3 regions of the Thermoanaerobacter sp. YS13 genome follow, and region 3 is predicted to be linked to each of the others. Evidence: riboswitches for the same ligand, from Rfam matches in the RefSeq annotation. Region 3 holds a riboswitch; each other region holds the start of a gene.
What was found. A riboswitch is a leader RNA that binds a small molecule or an ion and turns the genes downstream of it on or off. The one in region 3 is predicted to bind S-adenosylmethionine.

Region 1 (6,715 bases), 410 kb from region 3:
CCTCTTTTTAATCGATTAAGCAAAGCATCAGGAGTCAAATCTACAGCAACAATTTCATCTGCGTTATCGACTATGCTGTCAGGGATTGTTTCTCTTACAGCAACACCTGTGATTTGTTGAATAACGTCATTTAAACTTTCTAAATGTTGGATGTTAAGTGTTGTAATTACATTTATCCCATGACTTAAAATTTCTTCTACATCTTCATATCTTTTTTTGTGTTTAGAGCCAGGTGCATTTGTATGTGCTAATTCATCTATCAAAACTACTTCTGGTTTACGAGCAATTATGGCGTCGGTATCCATTTCTTCTAATATCATGCCGTGGTATTCAATTTTTTTCCGAGGGATTATTTCTAAATTTCCTATTTGGGCTTCTGTCTCTTTTCTTCCATGAGTTTCCACATAACCTATTACTACATCTTGACCTCTTTTAAGACGCCTGTTGCCTTCATTGAGCATTGCATAAGTTTTTCCAACACCAGGAGCATATCCTAAAAATATTTTTAATTTTCCTCGCTGTTGTTTTTTTATAATTTCTAAAGCTTCTTCAGGAGTTAACCTCCTAAAACCTTCACTCATTAAATTTACGCGCCCTCCACAGTTTAATTATATTTTTGTTTGAGTATAGTGATTTCATACAACTATAATAATATGAATCTTATTAAAAATCAATAAAAAAGAGAGCAATCGCTCTCTCATATTTTTTCAAACATATCTTTTCCTACCCCGCAGTCAGGACAAACCCAATCGTCAGGCAATTCTTCAAAAGGAGTTCCTGGTTCAATTCCTTGTGATGGGTCTCCTTCTTCTGGATCATAGATGTACCCACATACTGTGCATTGCCACTTTTCCATAAAAAATACCCCCTTGATATTTTCCTTTATTATAACAGAAATTAGTAAAGAAAATCAAGGGGAAGGCAAAAGGATATTAACAGGTCATAGCCGAAGTTCCAAGATACTCACTGACAATTTTCATAGCGCAGAATTTTCCACACATACTGCAAGTTTTGACTGTAGATATGTTTTTATTGACGCGATATTTAAAAGCTTTATCAGGGTCTATAGAAAGCTTTATTTGCTCATCCCAGTTTAAGGCTTTTCTGGCTTTAGCCATAGTTAAATCTTTTTCTTTAGCACCTTTTACGCCTTTTGCGATATCTGCGGCATGGGCAGCTATTTTTGCTGCAATAACGCCTTCTTTGACATCTTCTTTGTCTGGAAGTCCGAGATGTTCAGCGGGTGTAACATAGCAAAGGAAATCAGCACCAGAAGCTGCTGCAATTGCTCCTCCGATTGCAGAAGTTATGTGGTCATAGCCAGGAGCTATATCAGTCACAATAGGGCCAAGCACATAAAAAGGAGCGTTGTGACAAAGTTGTTTTTGAAGTTTTACATTTGCTTCAATTTGGTCAATTGGCACATGCCCGGGTCCTTCTACCATAACTTGAACTCCTGCCTCTCGAGATTTCTTTACCAATTCGCCAAGGATTATAAGTTCTTGAATTTGTGCTGCGTCTGTAGCATCTTCCAGACAACCTGGACGCAGTCCATCTCCTAAGCTTAGAGTTATGTCATATCTTTTAGCAATATCAAGGAGCCTATCAAAATGTTTATACAAAGGATTTTCTTTGTCGTTATGGAGCATCCAAGCAATTGTAAAGGAGCCACCGCGGCTTACTATATCCATTACTCGGCCGTTGTCTTTAAGCTTTTTCAATGATTCAGATGTTAGACCACAGTGGACTGTAATAAAATCAACTCCGTCTTTTGCTTGTTCTTCTATAACTTCAAAAATGAATTCTTCAGGCATAGCTACGATGCTACCGTATTTGGATATAGATTCTACAGCTGCTTGATACATGGGGACAGTGCCTACAGGGACAGAGGAATTTTCAAGTATTTTTCTACGAGATTGCTTAATGTCGCCCCCTGTGCTTAAATCCATTACCGCATCTGCTCCAGCTTTTACAGCAACATTTAATTTTTCAATTTCTTTGTCAACTTCAGGGTATGCATCAGATGTTCCAATGTTAGCATTTACTTTTGTCATTAAACCCCTTCCTATGCCTTTGGGAATGAGGTTTTTGTGGTTGATGTTTGATGGTATTACTATTTCTCCTTTTTTAACTCCTTCTAAAATAAATTCTTCGTCTACTCCTTCATACTCTGCGACTATTTTCATTTCTTTTGTAACAATGCCTGAAAGGGCGTATTCCAATTGTGTCATAATAAAAACCTCCTTAAAAAATAAATAAACCATGGGGATTATAGCCATGGTGGATGACCACATCCCTACGCAGGTACTAACCTAACAGGTTCAATGGGTTAAAAGGCAACACCTTTTTCTCAGCCGGTTACGCCGGCACCCCATGTGGCAAATATTAAATTTTTATAATCGATAATGTATAATATTTTACAATATTATTATACCACTAAAAAAATTTGGTGTATATTAAAATTTAGAAAAAATTTAAGAAAGAGTACAAAAAAAGTTCTTGACTTTACAGTTTCAAAGTGATAACATAGATTACAACATGTAAAATTGAATATAAATATTACACACAAACCTCTTATCAAGAGTGGTGGAGGGACTGGCCCGATGAAACCCGGCAACCGGCATTTATATGCGTCTGGTGCCAAATCCTGCAGGTTAGGGTGTCTAACCTGAGAGATGAGAGGAGTGGCGGATTATTAGGCCCTCTTCTCATTGAGAAGAGGGCCTAAAAATTTATTTGGAGGTGTGACATGAAAATAAAAATCGGATTATTAGGACTTGGTACAGTAGGAACAGGAGTATATAAATTGATAACTTCAAGAGGAGGTCATATAAGGGAGAGCACAGGGGTTTATCCTGAGATAAAGAAGATACTGGTGAAAAATCTCAATAAGCCAAGGAAAGTGAAAGTAGAGGGACTACTTACCCAAAATGCTGAAGAAATTTTGAAAGATAAAGAGATAAAAATAATCATTGAAGCAATAGGAGGCATTTCTCCAGCTTACGAATATGTGAAGGAAGCTTTGTCTTCAGGGAAGCATGTAATCACTGCAAATAAAGAATTGATAGCTAAGCATGGAGAAGAATTAAATGAAATAGCAGAAAAGAATAAAGTATTTCTAAAATGTGAGGCAAGTGTAGGTGGAGCTATACCTATACTGCATCAAATTGATAGATTAAAAATCACAGATGAAATAGATTTTGTAGGCGGTATAATAAATGGCACTACTAATTATATTCTCACCAAAATGACTACTGAAGGCAGAAGTTATAAAGAAGCACTTAAAGAAGCCCAGCAATTAGGATATGCAGAAGCAAATCCCGATTATGACGTAAAAGGCTTTGATGCCCTTTATAAACTTGCTATATTAATGAGGAAAGTGTTCAATATAAACGTGCCAGTAAATTCTATAACCAGAAAAGGAATAGACGAAATCACGACTCAAGATTTAAATTACATCAATAAGTGGGGATATAAAATAAAATTATTTGCCTGGGGCAAAAAAGTCAAAGATGGCATCTTTGCAGGAGTGGAACCAGTTTTAGTCGAAGAAAATAATATTTTGTCAAGGATAAACGACGTAAATAATGCTATCATACTTAGAGGGGATAGTTTTGGTGAATATGTTTTTGTAGGAAAAGGTGCTGGAGAACTTCCTACAGGGGATGCTGTAGTGGCAGATTTAATTGATATATTGTTAAACTATAATATCAAAGATAATAAGAGGATAAACTTTCTTCCAATTCGTCAGGGAAGTTTTACAGATACTTTTTATATAAGGCTTGAAACTCATAAAGAAAATATTTTAGGTTTGAAAAAAGTTTTAAAGTTTTTAAAAGAACAAAAAGTATCAATTGTGGAATCTTCCTATGAAAACGGCACATTTACAGCTATTGTTAAAATGAAGAAAAGTGTTGAGACATTTACAGAAAAATTAGAAAAAATAACCGAGATAAAAGCTATTTTTAAAGTTTTGCAAGAGGATATAACAGAAGAAGTAAGTAAATTTGAGGATTTTGTAGAAGTGATTTAAAAAAATTTTGTGAAAGGAGTTAAAAGTATGTCTAAAAAATATGGTTTTTCAACTTTGGCAATTCATGAAGGGTGGGAGCCTGACCCAACTACGGGAGCTGTAGCCATTCCTATATATCAAACCTCTTCCTTTGCTTTTAAAAGTACTGAGCACGCTGCAGACCTCTTTGCCTTAAAAGAAGAAGGGTATATATATACTCGAATGATGAACCCCACAGTTGACGTTTTTGAAAAGAGAATAGCTGCATTAGAAGGTGGGGTAGGTGCCCTTGCTGTATCTTCAGGTCAAGCAGCTATAACGCTGGCAGTTACTAATATCGCAGGAGTAGGAGACGAGATTGTATCTTCTACCAATCTTTATGGAGGGACTTATAATCTTTTTGCGACTACTTTGAAAAAGTTTGGTATAAATTTCAAGTTTGTGGACCCCAGCAATCCTGAAAACTTTAAAAGTCAAATAACAGATAAGACAAAAGCTTTGTACATTGAGACTATTGGCAATCCAAAGATTGACGTGGCTGACATTGAAAAAATAGCAGAAATTGCCCACACTGCAGGAATTCCTCTCATTGTAGATAATACTTTTGCAACTCCTTACCTTGCACAGCCTATCGAGTTTGGGGCTGATATAGTGGTACATTCGGCGACTAAATTTATAGGGGGTCATGGGACTTCTATAGGCGGAGTTATAGTAGATTCTGGAAAATTTAATTGGGACAATGGAAAGTTTCCAGAACTTACAGAACCAGATCCAAGTTATCATGGTATAAGGTATGTAAAAGATGTAGGCGAAGCAGCTTATATTGTAAAAGCGAGGGTGCAACTTTTAAGGGATTTGGGTACTGCTTTGAGTCCATTTAATGCATTTTTATTCGCACAAGGATTAGAGACTCTATCTCTTAGGATGGGAAGGCACAGTCAAAATGCTTTAAAAGTTGCAGAGTTTTTAGCTTCTCATCCCTACGTTTCGTGGGTGAATTATCCAGGACTTAAATCAAGTCCCTATTATGCTTTGGCACAAAAGTATTTGCCAAGAGGGCAAGGAGGAGTTTTGACTTTTGGCATAAAAGGTGGATTAAAAGCAGGCATTAAGTTTATAGAGAGTTTAAAATTATTTACTCATCTTGCTAATATAGGGGATGCAAAGTCTTTGGTTATACATCCAGCCAGCACGACTCATCAGCAGTTATCAAAAGAAGAACAGTTAGCTTCTGGTGTTACGGAGGATATGATAAGACTTTCTGTAGGGCTGGAAGACATAGAAGATATATTAGAAGACCTTGATAATGCCCTTTATGTATCGCAAGAATAGATAAGGAAAGGTTGATGTAAATGATAGTTGAGGAAAAAAAGGTTACACTAAAAGGGAAAAATATATTCACTACAGAAAGTGGATATAGCTTTGATGAACTTACTATTGTTTATGAAACTTATGGAAAATTAAATAAAGAAAAAAATAATGTGATACTTGTGGAACACGCTTTAAGTGGCAGTGCACATGCAGCAGGTGTACATCCTGGGAAAAGTAACATTGGCTGGTGGGACCCTTTAATTGGTCCGGGCAAGTATATTGATACGGATAAGTATTTTGTCATATGCTCTAACTTTCTTGGCAGTTGTTACGGAACGACAGGTCCTTCTTCTATAAACCCTAAAACAGGAAAACCTTACGGTTTAAGGTTTCCAAAAATTAATATAAGAGACATGGTGAGAGTGCAGAAACTTCTTCTAGATTATCTTGGCATAGACCGGATAAAAGTTGCTATTGGAGGGTCTATGGGAGGAATGCAGGCTTTAGAATGGGCAGTGACATATCCAGATTTAGTGGATAAATCTATTGTCATAGCTGCTGATTATAAGCTTACTCCTCTTAATATTGCGTATAATCATGTAGGAATACAATGCATATTAAATGACCCACATTTTTACGGCGGTGATTACTATGATAAGCCCCATAAACCTGATAAAGGATTGAGTACTGCCAGAATGCTGGGAATGATAACCTACAAAAGTGGTGATTTATTTGACTATAGATTTGACAGGTTAAGAGATGAAAACAATTTTGAAGTGGAAAATTACCTCAACTATCATGGTTTGTCTTTTATAAACAGGTTTGATGCAAATTCATATTTATATATTTTATGGGCTATGAATGAACATGACATTACGAAGCCTTATGGTTCTTTGAAGATGGCACTTAAAAGGATTAAAGCGGAAATACTCATGATAGGGATAGATACAGATATGATTTTTCCTTCTAAGTACATGAGGGATTTCATTAAAAAACTTAATGCTTCAGGAGGGTGTGGCAAATTTGAAGAAATATCTTCAATGCAAGGTCATGACTCGTTTTTGGTAGATATAGCTAAGATTGGACCTATTATTTCGGATTTTATAGAAGAAACATACAATAAAGAAATGGTTTGTGTATAATTGTAAAAGAACAGTCCCTTTTAAAAGGGGGGTTGTTCTTTTTTATGCTTTATTAATGTTATAATTAATATATCGGAATTTTAAAAAGAGGTGATTTTGATGTCAAAAAAAGAAATAAAACTTGGTTTTGTAGGGCTTGGCTTTATTGGGACAATCCATTCTATAGCTTGTTTTTCAATGCCTTTAATATTTAAAAACCTTCCTTTTGAAGTGAAACTTGGACCTGTGTACAAGAATAACATAGAAGATA
Region 2 (6,715 bases), on a different contig from region 3:
GCGAAAGTAGGTTATGATAGCCAAGGAGGATTTAAATATGCAGAAAGGGACATAAACTTTGCGGAAATAAAAATAGGAGATGAGTTGGGCATAATATTGAATAAAGATAAAGAAGCAAGGGCTATAATAGTTTCTGATAGAAGTAACATATCTTATGAACCAAATATAAAAGTAGTGTCCCCAGTCAGAAACAATGTTGTGACAAGTCCTTTTAAAGTAATAGGCAAAGCGAGAGTATTTGAGGGAAATGTAAATATAAGGCTTGTTGGCAGCGGTGGGAATGTCATAAGTGAGACTTTTGTACAAGCTACTGCTGCTGCTCCTTCTTGGGGAGATTTTGAAGCTATAATCTCTTATAAACCTTTAAAAGAGCCTCAAAACGGTATTCTTCAGGTCTTCTCTTTAAGCCCTAAAGATGGTTCTGTACAAAACCTCGTTTCTATTCCATTAAAACTTAAGTGAATTCAGTATTTCAAGGACAATTGGATGCTTTTGGTAATTACTTCGGCTATGTCAAATACAAATCCTAATCTTACTGAGTTTAGAGGAATTGAGTCATATACATCGACAATACCTACTATTGAAATATCTCCAACAGGAGGCAGCATTTTCCCCACACCTTTTCCAGGGTACAGTGGGGCTTTTTTTATTGAGATTTTTCCTATACTTTCTTTGTCTCCTAAAGAAGCATCTATGGCTATAATTTTACTGTTAGGATGCTTCTTTTTTATGTATTTCATATTCTCTTCTAGGTTCATAGCGTGGATTGGAGATTTCAAGGTGCCATAAACAAAGTAGGTTGGTGGAAGTGATTTTGATAACAGATTTCCCACGATAGGCCCTAAGGAATCACTTATAAATTTGTCTGTGCCAATACATAAAAAAATTGAATTAGGACTTAAATATGTACTTAAAAAATTTGATATAAAATAAATTGCATTTGAGTCGTCATATTTAAGCCTTAATTCATCCATCTACAAATAGCCTCCTTTACAAATAAGTTGAATTAAAATTTTTATGGCAAGCAATAATAAGAATATGCAATATTAATTGAAAGGAATGACTGATCTTGAAGAGGCTAGGATTATATTTAGTTTTGATTGTTGTGATTGCTCTTTTTACTACTATGTTTATGTTGAAGACAAAGTTTGAAGAACCTATTTATTTCTCTCAACAAAATTTGTGGGATAAAAATGAAATCCAGCTTACGAAAGAAAATGAGAGGGTTTGCGAAGAAGAGCAAAATGCCAGTTCAAGAGTAGATAAAGTAGATAAAGAAGAAAAAGAAATGGCAAAAAGAAATCAAAGAAGTGAAACCGCCAGAAAAGTAAGGATTTTCAAAGAGAAAATGTTAGAGGACCTGCTTAAACAAAAAAGCAGAGAAGTTTATGATTTGGAAAATAACAAAAAAACGCAAAAGGAAAATAGTGGCGATAACAACATAATAATTACTCCAGAAAAGATTTTACAAGTGCAAAATGAGATGGAACCTTCACAAAAAATTAAAGTAATGAATATTATCCTTAAATTAGGAGCAGAGGATATGAACGAAATTATGAAAATAGCTCAGAAGGGCTTGACACAAAAGGATAATGACAAAATAATGGAAATATTGAAAAATAAGCTTTCTTCTGAAGATGTTAGGTATCTTGTAGAAATAGCAAATGAATATTTTGCAAAAAAATAAACCCCTCCTTAAAATTAGAATTGCCTCCGCCATCCTGCCCCCACCCTTGGCCTTGCTAAGTTTTGTTGCCGCTTTGTCATAAGTCGCACCGATTGTAAAATATCCTATTTTCGAAAGTTTATTTAGCGTTTATTGGTTAACATTTATTATTTGCCGCGTAAATAAAGTTGAAACAGTAATCTTGTCAGCTTGAAGGGGAAATTAAAGAAATTATTTACTTATATTTTAAATTAATTAGTTTAAAATATGACGTATTCTTAAAAAATTTAAAGATTACAAGCGATAAATCAATAAAACGGCCATTTTTAAGCTTCTATGCCTATTGTGAAATTTCATTTTTTCTATTATAATTTATTTCGTCACTGATGTCGGGATGTAGCGCAGTTGGTAGCGCACGTGCTTTGGGAGCATGGGGGCGGGGGTTCAAGTCCCTCCATCCCGACCATTGTGGTCGTATAGCTCAGCTGGGAGAGCACCTGCCTTACAAGCAGGGGGTCATAGGTTCAAGTCCTATTGCGACCACCATTTTCAAAAATTAAATATTGTGGAGGGATACCCAAGTGGCCAAAGGGGGCAGACTGTAAATCTGTTGGCTGTCGCCTTCGATGGTTCGAATCCATCTCCCTCCACCATTGAAAAAAAGACCGGATGGTCTTTTTTATTTTTCTCCTTCAAATATCTTGACATGGTAAAAAAGTGTAGTATAATATTATTTGAAAAAGAAAATAATTATTTATTAATAAAAATTTAATTAAGGAGGAATCTTTTATGAGAGAAATGACAAGACATAACCTTAGTGAAGCCTATGCAGGAGAGAGCCAAGCTCACATGAGATATCAAATTTTTGCTGATGTAGCTGAAAAAGAAGGCAAACCTAATATTGCAAGGCTTTTCAGGGCTATTTCTTATGCTGAATTGGTACACGCTACAAATCACTACAAAACTCTTGGAGAAGTAGGAAATACAGTAGAAAATCTTGAAAAAGCTATAGAAGGGGAAACCTTTGAGGTAGAAGAGATGTATCCTGCTTATAATGCTGTTGCAGAACTTCAAGAGGAATCTGGAGCTAAAAAAAGCATACATTATGCTATTGAGGCTGAAAAAATACATGCAAAATTGTACACTGAAGCAAAAGAAGCAGCATTAAAAGGAGAAGATATAAAGATATCAAAAGTTTACATATGTCCTGTTTGCGGATATACCTCTGTTGATGTATTGCCAGAAAAATGTCCTGTATGTGGAGTTCCTGGAGAAAAATTTGTAGCATTTTAAATATAATTTTTTAAAGAAAAGAGGATGTTTTATCGTGCTCTCAGACTGTAGACAAACTTTCGTAAAGGAGATATTTTGCATAAGGAGTGACTTGTTACAAAGAGGCCCGGCACTCAAGTAAGAAAGTTTATAAAACAAAAATAGAAAAAACAAGCATGCTTACTTGAGTGCCGGGAAACTTAGCAAGACCGAGGGTGGAGGCAGGGCCGAAGCCATGGATGGCGAAGGCGGGCACCTTAAGGCATGGATGCCGCCTGACGGGGTACCCTGCCGGAACCTGAAGGTCGAGCTTTAGTTTTGTCGCTTTGGAACATCGGAGCGACGATGCAAAATATCTCCTTTGAATATTTTTTAACTTTGTCAACAAACTGAGAGCATGTTTTATCGTGCTATTTTGCTATTTTTTGATGCAAAAATATTTGACATAATAGATAAAGTGTGCTATAGTAATCATCAGAAAATTTAATAACATGCTCTTATCAAGAGAGGTGGAGGGAAAGAGCCCGATGAAACCCGGCAACCTGTCCTATAGGACAAGGTGCTAATTCTCTCAGAAGCATGCTTCTGAAAGATGAGGGTATGTGCCTCTTCTTTTGGAAGGGGTTTTATTTTGTTTTTAAGGAGGAATAGAGAGATAAAATGCGTAAACTGTTTACATCTGAATCTGTTACTGAGGGACATCCTGATAAAATCTGCGATCAGATTTCTGACGCAATATTAGATGAAATTTTGAAAAAAGATCCCTATGCCAGAGTTGCTTGTGAAACAGCTGTGACTACAGGTTTGGTCATGGTAATGGGAGAAATTACCACTCAGTGCTATGTAGATATACCAAAAGTAGTGAGAAAAGTAGTAGAAGAGATTGGCTACACAAGAGCAAAATACGGTTTTGATGCTGACACTTGTGCAGTTATCACTTCTATTGATGAGCAATCTCCTGATATTGCTCTCGGTGTGGACAAGGCATTAGAAGCTAAAAGAGGAGAACTTTCAGATTCGGAAATTGAGGCTATTGGGGCTGGAGACCAGGGTTTAATGTTTGGTTTTGCTTGCGATGAAACAGAAGAATTGATGCCTATGCCTATAATGATGGCTCACAAGCTTGCGAGGAGACTGGCTGAAGTTAGAAAGGACGGGACATTAAGCTATTTAAGACCAGACGGTAAAACACAAGTAACAGTAGAGTATGAAGATGATAAGCCTGTGAGGGTAGATTCTGTTGTAGTATCAGCTCAACATGCACCTGAGATTGACCATGATGCTATTGAAAGAGATATTATTGAACATGTAATAAAACCCATAATTCCTGAGAATATGATAGATGACAAAACAAAAATTTTTGTAAATCCAACGGGGAGATTTGTAATTGGTGGACCTCAAGGTGATAGCGGACTTACAGGAAGAAAAATTATTGTAGACACATATGGCGGATATGCAAGGCATGGGGGTGGAGCTTTTTCTGGTAAAGACCCGACGAAAGTGGATCGATCTGCAAGTTATGCTGCGAGATATGTGGCAAAAAATATTGTGGCAGCAGGACTTGCAAAAAAATGTGAAGTGCAATTGGCTTATGCAATAGGTGTTGCTACACCTCTTGAAATAGGTATCGATACTTTTGGTACAGGCAAGATACCAGATGAAAAGATTTCGGAAATTGTAAAACAAGTTTTCGATTTAAGACCTGCAGCTATAATTAGGGATTTAGATTTGAGAAGACCTATTTATAGACAAGTTGCAGCTTATGGCCACTTTGGAAGACACGACTTAGACCTCTCATGGGAGAAAACAGACAAAGTAGATATATTAAGAAAATTGGCAGAAATGTAAATTTGAAAGCCCGGGTAAACCCGGGCTTATGGCATTTTTATCTATCTTTTTTAATGCCATAGAATTTATGCTTTATAAACGCTTCGCTACCTTTAATTATACTACAAAAATTGAGAAAAAGAAATGAATTGGCTTTAATTTGCTTTAAATATAAGGTAAAATTAAATAAAGAAAAGAATTAAAACAGGAGAATCGGCTATGATTGACATAGAAGGTGTAGTTGAAGAAATAATTTTTAGAAATGAACAAAATGGTTATACAGTTTTAGAATTAAGTACTCAAGGTTTAGCAGTTACTGCTGTAGGTTATATGCCTTTTGTAAACATTGGGGAAAGAATCAAAATTGAAGGTGAATGGGTAGAACATCCTGATTACGGAGAGCAAATTAGGGTTTTAAATTATAAAACCTTGGCTCCTACCACTTTAGAGGGAATAGAAAAGTTTTTATCTTCTGGCTTAATTCCTGGAATAGGTCCTGTTACAGCAAGAAAAATTGTAAAAAAGTTTGGCGTTGATTCTTTGAATATAATTGAAACTGCACCAGAAAGATTAAAAGAAATAAAAGGTCTAAGCGATGAGAAGATAAAAAGAATTTGTGAAGCTTATGAAATGCAAAAGGGCATAAAAGAAGTGATGGTGTTTTTGCAGGGGTATGGTATTTCTACTGCAATGGCTATAAAGATTTATAAAGAGTACGGAAACAATGCGATTGAAATTATTAAGCAAAACCCTTACAGATTGGCTGATGATATATTTGGAATAGGATTTAAAACTGCAGACAAAATAGCAGAGAGCCTAGGAGTTGATCCTCATTCTTTATATCGCATATCTTCTGGTACTCGATATGTTTTGATGCAGTATGCGGCAAATGGCCATACTTATGTTCCAAAAGAATTGTTAAAAAAAGAAACAGCGAATTTATTAGAAGTGAACGAAGAAGAGGTGGAGGATTCTTTTGTACTTTTAATACAAAACAAAAAAATACATATTGAAATTTTTGAAGATGATACTGTAGGAATATACTATATACCTTACTATATGGCTGAATTACACACAGCAGAGAGATTGTTTAACATGACACTATTGGAAAATGAAGATTTAGGCATAGATATTCAAAAAGAAATCAGAAATTTTGAAAAAGAAACAGGTATTTTGTTGGCGGAAAATCAAAAATTGGCTGTAGAAGAAGCTGTTAAAAATTCTGTTGTTGTAATAACGGGAGGCCCAGGCACAGGAAAGACTACGATAATAAATTGTATAATACGTATTTTTGAAAAAACTGGTAAAAAAGTTGCTCTTGCAGCCCCAACAGGAAGAGCTGCAAAAAGGATAACGGAAGCTACTGGGAAAGAGGCAAAGACTATTCATAGGCTTTTAGAATATACTTATTCAGAAGAAGGGAAGGGATTTAACAAAAATGAAAAAGACCCATTAAAATACGACGTTATAATAGTTGACGAAGCTTCAATGGTAGATATATTGCTTATGAATGCTCTATTAAAAGCCATACCTATAGGAACAAAGCTGATTTTAGTAGGGGATGCTGATCAACTTCCATCTGTTGGAGCGGGAAATGTCCTAAGAGATATAATAGACAGTGGCATAGTAAAAGTGATACGGTTAAAAGAAATTTTTAGACAACAAAAGCAAAGCTTGATAGTAGTAAATGCTCACAAGATAAATAATGGAGAATATCCCACCTATAATGATAAAAACAGCGATTTCTTTTTTATAAATGCCAACACCCAAGAAGATATATTAAAAACTATATTGGAACTTGTTATAAACAGACTTCCTAAAGCTTATGGATTTCATCCTATTAATGATATTCAAGTACTCACCCCTATGAGAAAAGGGATAATTGGTGTTCACAATTTAAATTTGGAGTTACAAAAAGCATTAAATCCCCATGACAAAACTAAAGCCGAA
Region 3 (6,715 bases):
CAATAGCTGCGAGAGTATCACACTCTGTAGCCATAAAAGAAAATCCTTACAACTTTTTAATAATGCACGCCATGGGGCCAAACCTTGCCGGAGTTTTTGGAACGGCAATAGCAGGTGGAATAATGCTTGTACTATTAGGAGTTCATTAAAACAGCCAAAATGGCTGTTTTAGACTGTAGACAAACTTTCGTAAAGGAGATATTTTGCATAAGAAGCGACTTATGACAAAGCGGCCCGGCACTCAAGTAAGAAAGTTTATAAAACAAAAATAGAAAAAACAAGCATGCTTACTTGAGTGCCGGGAAACTTAGCAAGACCGAGGGTGGAGGCAGGGCCGAAGCCATGGATGGCGAAGGCGGGCACCTTAAGGCAAGGAGGCCGATTGTGCCCGGTACCCTGCCGGAGCGCGAAGGTCGAGCTTTAGTTTTGTCGCTTTGGAACATCGGAGCGACGATGCAAAATATCTCCTTTGAATATTTTTTTAACTTTGTCAACAAACTGAAACAGCCAAAATGGCTGTTTTTTTTATTGTATCACAAACATATATACAAGAATATTATATTAGTAAAACTACAGATTTGGAGGTTTAAAAAATGTACGACTATAATCCTTATATACAAGATTATGCTTTTCCTTCTCTAAAGCTTGCACAAGCTTATGTGCCTTTACAGAAGTATGTATCTCTTTATCCTCCGGAAGAAGCCATTAAAAAAGGCACTGTCTTTCCTGAACTTGATATGCCTTATGTAGGCGAAAAAATGAGGTGATAAAATGGATGGCAATCAAATATCTATGCTTAAGAAAATCATGGAAATAGAGTTTACCTGCACAGATTTGAATCTATATTTAGATACTCATCCCGAGGACCAAAAAGCTCTTCAAGACTACAACTATTATTCTAATCAATTGTCTATGCTAAAACAGCAATATGAACAATTTTACGGACCTTTGATGGTTTTTGGTCATTCACAAAGTCAATATCCTTGGAAATGGGTAGATGACCCATGGCCTTGGGAAATAGAATATTGAGGAGGACTTTGCTATGTGGGTTTATGAAAAGAAACTACAATATCCTGCCAAAGTATGCAAACCAGATATAAAAATGGCAAAATACCTAATCGCCCAATATGGAGGCCCTGATGGAGAATTGGCAGCCGCCTTAAGATACCAAACTCAGCGATTCGTCATGCCTACGGGAAAAACAAAAGCAGTTTTGACAGATATTGCTACAGAAGAATTAGCACACCTTGAAATAATAGCAACTCTTGTTTTCAAACTTTTAAAAGGAGTACCAGTAGAAATATTAAAAAGAGAAGGATTAGGGGAATACTATACAGAACATGATAGAGGCTTATTCTACGCAGATACAACTGGAATGCTGTGGACCGCCGCCTATATCCAGGCTAAAGGAGATGCAATCGCTGATCTACACGAAGATATGGCAGCCGAAGAAAAAGCAAGAGCAACTTATGAACATTTAATAAATCTCACAGATGACCCTTGTGTAAAAGATACTCTAAGGTTTTTGAGAGAAAGAGAGATTGTACACTTTCAAAGATTTGGAGAGACTTTAGTTCAGGTAAGAGAATATATGGAAAGTAAAAAATTCTTTTAAAAAAGTAGATGTATGTCTATTGGCATACATCTACCCATTTTCCTTCTACTATTTTATCAAGGTCCTTAACTTTTATGGTAACAGCAGCGTTTACGTCGCCAGCAGCAGGATATACTACATCATAATTTTTTAAAGACACATCATAATATACTTTAACCGGATTTTTCAATCCATAAGGACAAACACCCCCAACAGGATGTCCTGTAACTTCTAACACCTCTTCTGGGGATGCCATTTTTGCTTTTGTCTTAAAAGTCTCTTTAAATTTTCTATTGTCTATTTTTTTATCTCCTGCTGTTATAACCATAATATATTTATCCTTTAATCTAAAAAGCATAGACTTCGCTATTTCTCCAGGAGTTACACCTATAGACTCTGCTGCTTTTTCCACAGTGCTTGTATCCTCAAAAATTTTTATTTTAATATCATATCCCTTCTCTTTAAAAAACTCTTTCACCGCTTCTACTGACACTTCAACACCACCTTTAAATACCACAAGTTTTACATAAAAGAGCATTTTTTAGGAAAAATTTATCAGCGATTTTAACTGCATCCTGAGCTGTTTTTCCGTAATAATCTGCGCCAATCTTATAAGCATATTCCTCAGTCAAAACAGCCCCGCCTACCATTATTTTCACATCAGTATCTGCTTTAAGCAGTTTGATAATTTTTTCCATGTTAAATAAAGTAGTTGTCATTAAAGCACTTAAACCTACTAATGGTGCCCCACTCCGTCTTATTTCTTCTAATATCACTTCTCCTTTTACATCCTTTCCTAAGTCAATTACATCATATCCATAGTTTTCAAGCAAAACTTTTACTATATTTTTTCCTATATCATGTACGTCTCCTTCAACAGTTGCAAGTATTATTTTGCCTTTAGATACCGAATCCTTTGGAAGCTTTTCTTTTATTATCTTAAAAGCGGTTTGCACCACTTCTGCAGAGCTTAAAAGTTGTGGCAAAAAATATATGCCTTTTTCATATCTATCTCCCACTTCTTTTAAGGCAGGAATTATTATGTTATCAACTATAGAAAGAGGTTGAACTTCTTCCTCTAAAATGTTTTTTACTATATCTTCTACTCCTGATTTTTTACCTTCTAAAATTTGTATATATAACTTTGACTTTAAATCTTCTTCCTGAATTTTTGGCTGTTCTTTTTCTTTGACCTCCTCTTTTTGCTTTTTCCCATATATATTCAGATAATTTACACTGCCTTTATCTTTATTTAGTAAAACCATTGAAGCCCTCAAAGTGTCCATCATGGCTTCATCGCAGGGATTTATAATAGCAGTAGTAAGCCCATAAGAGGCTGCCATTGCCAAAAAAGTAGAGTTTATCAGCCTTCTTTCAGGCAAACCAAAGGAAACATTGCTAAGTCCGACAACAGTATTTACTCCTAACTCTTCTTTAGCCAGTTTTACCGCTTCTAAAGTCTCAATTGCAGCCTCCTGCTCAGAAGAAACCGTAAGCACAATACAATCTATCAATATGTCCTCTTTGGGTATGCCATACTCTTCCGCTTTTTTTATAATTTTTTTCGCATTTTCAATTCTTTCATGCCTATCTTTGGGAAGCCCTTTATCTCCTACAGTAAGTCCTACAACACAAGCTCCGTATTTTTTGACAATAGGAAGCACTTCTTTTAAACTTTCCTCTTTTGCACTTACGGAGTTGATTATGGGTCTACCTCTTAAAATTCTTATAGTTTTTTCTACCGCTTTAATATTAGTGCTATCTATTTGAAGAGGAAGGTCTACTACATTTTGTATTTCAGAAACTACCTTGGGAAGTAATTGCTCCTCATCTATTCCTGGTACCCCTACATTTACATCTAATATTTCTGCTCCACATTTTTGCTGTTTTATAGCTTCCTCTACTGCTAAACCTACATCCCCGGCCAAAAAAGCTTCACTCAACTTCTTCTTCCCAGTTGGATTAATACGCTCCCCTATAACTCTTAAAGGATAATTTTCACCTATGAAAACTGTTTTTGTATTAGAAGCTACAGCTGTAAATTTGTTTACTTTGACTTTTGGCTTTAAATCTTTTACAGCCTCTTTAACAAGTTTTATATATTGTGGAGTAGTACCGCAGCACCCCCCAACTATAGAAGCACCTTTTTCAACAAGAGAAGGAAAGAAACTAGCAAATTCTTCTGGTTTTAAGTCATAAACTGTTTTGCCGTCTCTAATCACAGGCATACCTGCATTAGGTTGTGCAATAATAGGTATGCGAGAAACTTGAGACATTTTTTCCACTACACTTACCATTTTATCGGGACCTGTCGAGCAGTTAACGCCAATGGCATCTAATCCTAACCCTTGTAAACTAACTACTACAGTTATAGGGTCTGACCCCATGAGAGTCCTTCCATCTTCTTGAAAAGTCATTGTACATATAACTTTCATGTTTGAATTCTCTTTAGCAGCAAGAATGGCAGCTTTTGCCTCCAGCATATCTGACATTGTTTCAATTAAAACAATATCTGCTCCTGCACTTTCTGCAGCTATAACTACTTCTTTAAAAACATCATAAGCCTCATCAAAAGTCATGTCTCCATAGGGGGTCAAAAGCTCGCCAATAGGTCCTATAGAAAGTGCAACGGGTTTATCTTTTGCAGCTTCTTTAGCTATTTTGACTGCTTGAGTGACAATATTGAAAACCTCATTTTCTAGTCCATATTTTGCTAATTTTATCCTATTAGCCCCAAATGTATTTGTTTCAATTACATCCGCTCCTGCTTCTATATAGGACCTGTGGATATCAAATACTACTTCTGGATGAGTTATATTCATATATTCGGGACACTCTCCCGTTTTTAAACCCCTCTCTTGAAGTTGTGTTCCCATTGCTCCATCAAAAACAATCACTCTATTTGAAAGTTCTTTAAAAATGTCTAACATTTTTTACCTCCATTTAATTCATTTGTACTTTATTTTCTTTAAAATCACAGGCCAAATCATCAACTCTTGAAATTATTTCCAACACAGCATCTGTACTTCCTAAAGGCATAATGTGAATTCCCCCAACTTCACTGCGTATCCGTTTTATAAACTCTACAGCTATGTTTATCCCTTCTTCTCTTCCTCCATCCTTTAGCCTTTCTAAAACTTTTTCTGGAATATCTATACCTGGCACTTTTTCATTTAAATTGACTGCCATCTTAAAGCTTTTAAGAGGCAATATGCCTACCAAAAGTGGTACATTGAAATTTTTAATCTTTTCAATAAACTTAAATAAAATATCTTCATCATAAACTGGCTGTGTTTGAATAAACTCTGCCCCTGCTTCTATCTTAACTTTAAGCTTTTCTATGGCCTCTTCTCTTAAATCACTTGGATTTGCAGTAGTACCTGCACAAAATTCTGTTGGTGAATCTAATTTATTGCCATTGTAATCATAACCTCTATTAAAGGCACTGATAATCTTTAAAAGCCCAATAGAATCTACATCGTATACCCCCTTGGCTTGAGGAGTGTCACCATGGGAGGGGTCGTCTCCTGTCAAAGCTAATATATTTCTTACCCCTAATGCATAAGCTCCAAGGAGTTCAGACTGAAGCCCAATTAAATTTCTGTCTCTACAGGTCAAATGAAAAATAGTTTCAATGTTTAAATGATCTTGCAAGAGGTGAGCTACTGCTATGGGACTCATTCGCATATTCGCCATAGGACAGTCCGTTATATTTAAGGCATCTACAATGCCTTTTAATTTTCTCGCTTCTTCAATAGTTTTCGTTATATCTACTCCTTTTGGCGTAGAAATTTCTGCTGTCACAACAAACTTCCTTTTCTTAAGTTTAGTACACAAATTTTCATTTTTCAACATCTATATCGCCTCCATTTTTAAAAATAAAAAAGTCTCTTCGCCAAAAGAAGAGACACTAATACTCTCTCATCTTTCAGCGAAACGCTGCTGGAATTGGCACCAAGACGCATATAAAATGCCGGTTGCCGGGTTTCATCGGGCCAGTCCCTCCACCACTCTCGATAAGAGATTTTAAAGTATTAAATTGTTAAACTATTTAAGCTATATGATACTATGGATTAACTCCTATGTCAATAGAAATTTTTTTGTCCCTCTCTAAAGATTTTGCAGGCTTTTAACTTTTTTAAAATAAATCTGTAAATTTTTTATGTTATTTGCTATACTATAATTGTAAAGAATACAAATTTTCGAGAAAGGAATGTTTTTCATGTTCTCATCTCTTATTTTTATTTATTTTTAATACTTGTGCAACCACTTGCATAATGATTTTTTTAATATTATAATATACTTAACACTTGAAAAATGAGGAGGTTTAATATGAGTAATGAAAAATTGCCAAGAGTAGCCTATTTCTGCATGGAATACGGCTTACAGTCAGATTTCAAACTATACGCAGGTGGTCTTGGCATTTTAGCAGGAGACCATCTAAAAGCTGCAAAAGAATTAGGTATGCCTTTAGTAGGAATAGGTATACTGTGGAAACAAGGCTACACAGAACAACATATTGGAGAAGATGGTTATCCCTATGATGCCTATCGCAATTACACACGCAAGTACAACTTTTTAAAGGATACAGGAGTAAAGGTAAAAGTAAAAATAAGAAACAAAGATGTATACTGCAAAGTATGGTTGGTAGACAGCTTTGACAATGCACCTTTGTATTTGCTTGACACAGATATACCAGAAAATGGAGATAGATGGATAACAGGTCAGCTTTATGGATGGTTTGGTGAAGAAAGAGTCGCACAGGAAATGGTGTTAGGCATTGGCGGAGTAAGAGCTTTAAGAGCTTTGGGAATTGATGTAGATGTTTATCATTTTAACGAAGGGCATGCAGTATTAGCAGCCATTGAGCTTATAAGAGAGAAAATGGAAAATCAAAATATGAGTTTTGAAGAGGCGTGGAAAGCTACAAGAGAAGAAGTAGTATTTACAACCCATACCCCTGTTAAAGAAGGAAACGAATCTCACGATTTAGAACTTCTCATGTACATGGGCGCAAACAATGGCCTTTCAATTGAGCAAATGGCCCAAATTGGTGGCGTTCCTTTTAATATGACAGTCGCAGGTTTGAGACTTTCTCGCATTGCAAACGGTGTCTCAAAA

Region 1: linked by a shared signal. The riboswitch ahead of THYS13_RS07080 (homoserine dehydrogenase) and the one ahead of THYS13_RS05140 (methylenetetrahydrofolate reductase) in region 3 are both predicted to bind S-adenosylmethionine.
Region 2: linked by a shared signal. The riboswitch ahead of metK (methionine adenosyltransferase) and the one ahead of THYS13_RS05140 (methylenetetrahydrofolate reductase) in region 3 are both predicted to bind S-adenosylmethionine.

What each region holds. Positions count from the first base shown of each region.
Region 1 covers NZ_JOOI01000001.1:1,396,260-1,402,974, reverse strand. Annotated here, with positions in the region: gene THYS13_RS07095 (universal stress protein) at 1-581, opposite strand, end outside; gene rd (rubredoxin) at 698-856, opposite strand; gene thiC (phosphomethylpyrimidine synthase ThiC) at 933-2,231, opposite strand; TPP riboswitch at 2,277-2,384, opposite strand; SAM riboswitch class I at 2,572-2,682, shown strand; gene THYS13_RS07080 (homoserine dehydrogenase) at 2,750-4,033, shown strand; gene THYS13_RS07075 (homocysteine synthase) at 4,061-5,344, shown strand; gene THYS13_RS07070 (homoserine O-acetyltransferase) at 5,365-6,465, shown strand; gene THYS13_RS07065 (Gfo/Idh/MocA family protein) at 6,565-6,715, shown strand, end outside.
Region 2 covers NZ_JOOI01000003.1:119,670-126,384, forward strand. Annotated here, with positions in the region: gene THYS13_RS12745 (Gmad2 immunoglobulin-like domain-containing protein) at 1-462, shown strand, start outside; gene yyaC (spore protease YyaC) at 465-974, opposite strand; gene THYS13_RS12755 (hypothetical protein) at 1,070-1,687, shown strand; tRNA gene THYS13_RS12760 (tRNA-Pro) at 2,057-2,132, shown strand; tRNA gene THYS13_RS12765 (tRNA-Val) at 2,137-2,212, shown strand; tRNA gene THYS13_RS12770 (tRNA-Tyr) at 2,234-2,319, shown strand; gene THYS13_RS12775 (rubrerythrin family protein) at 2,456-2,959, shown strand; SAM riboswitch class I at 3,433-3,537, shown strand; gene metK (methionine adenosyltransferase) at 3,599-4,786, shown strand; gene THYS13_RS12785 (ATP-dependent RecD-like DNA helicase) at 4,985-6,715, shown strand, end outside.
Region 3 covers NZ_JOOI01000001.1:986,014-992,728, forward strand. Annotated here, with positions in the region: gene THYS13_RS05110 (sodium ion-translocating decarboxylase subunit beta) at 1-149, shown strand, start outside; gene THYS13_RS05115 (spore coat associated protein CotJA) at 594-767, shown strand; gene THYS13_RS05120 (spore coat protein CotJB) at 772-1,029, shown strand; gene THYS13_RS05125 (manganese catalase family protein) at 1,043-1,615, shown strand; gene THYS13_RS05130 (YbaK/EbsC family protein) at 1,632-2,132, opposite strand; gene THYS13_RS05135 (homocysteine S-methyltransferase family protein) at 2,101-4,524, opposite strand; gene THYS13_RS05140 (methylenetetrahydrofolate reductase) at 4,538-5,449, opposite strand; SAM riboswitch class I at 5,513-5,617, opposite strand; gene glgP (alpha-glucan family phosphorylase) at 5,927-6,715, shown strand, end outside.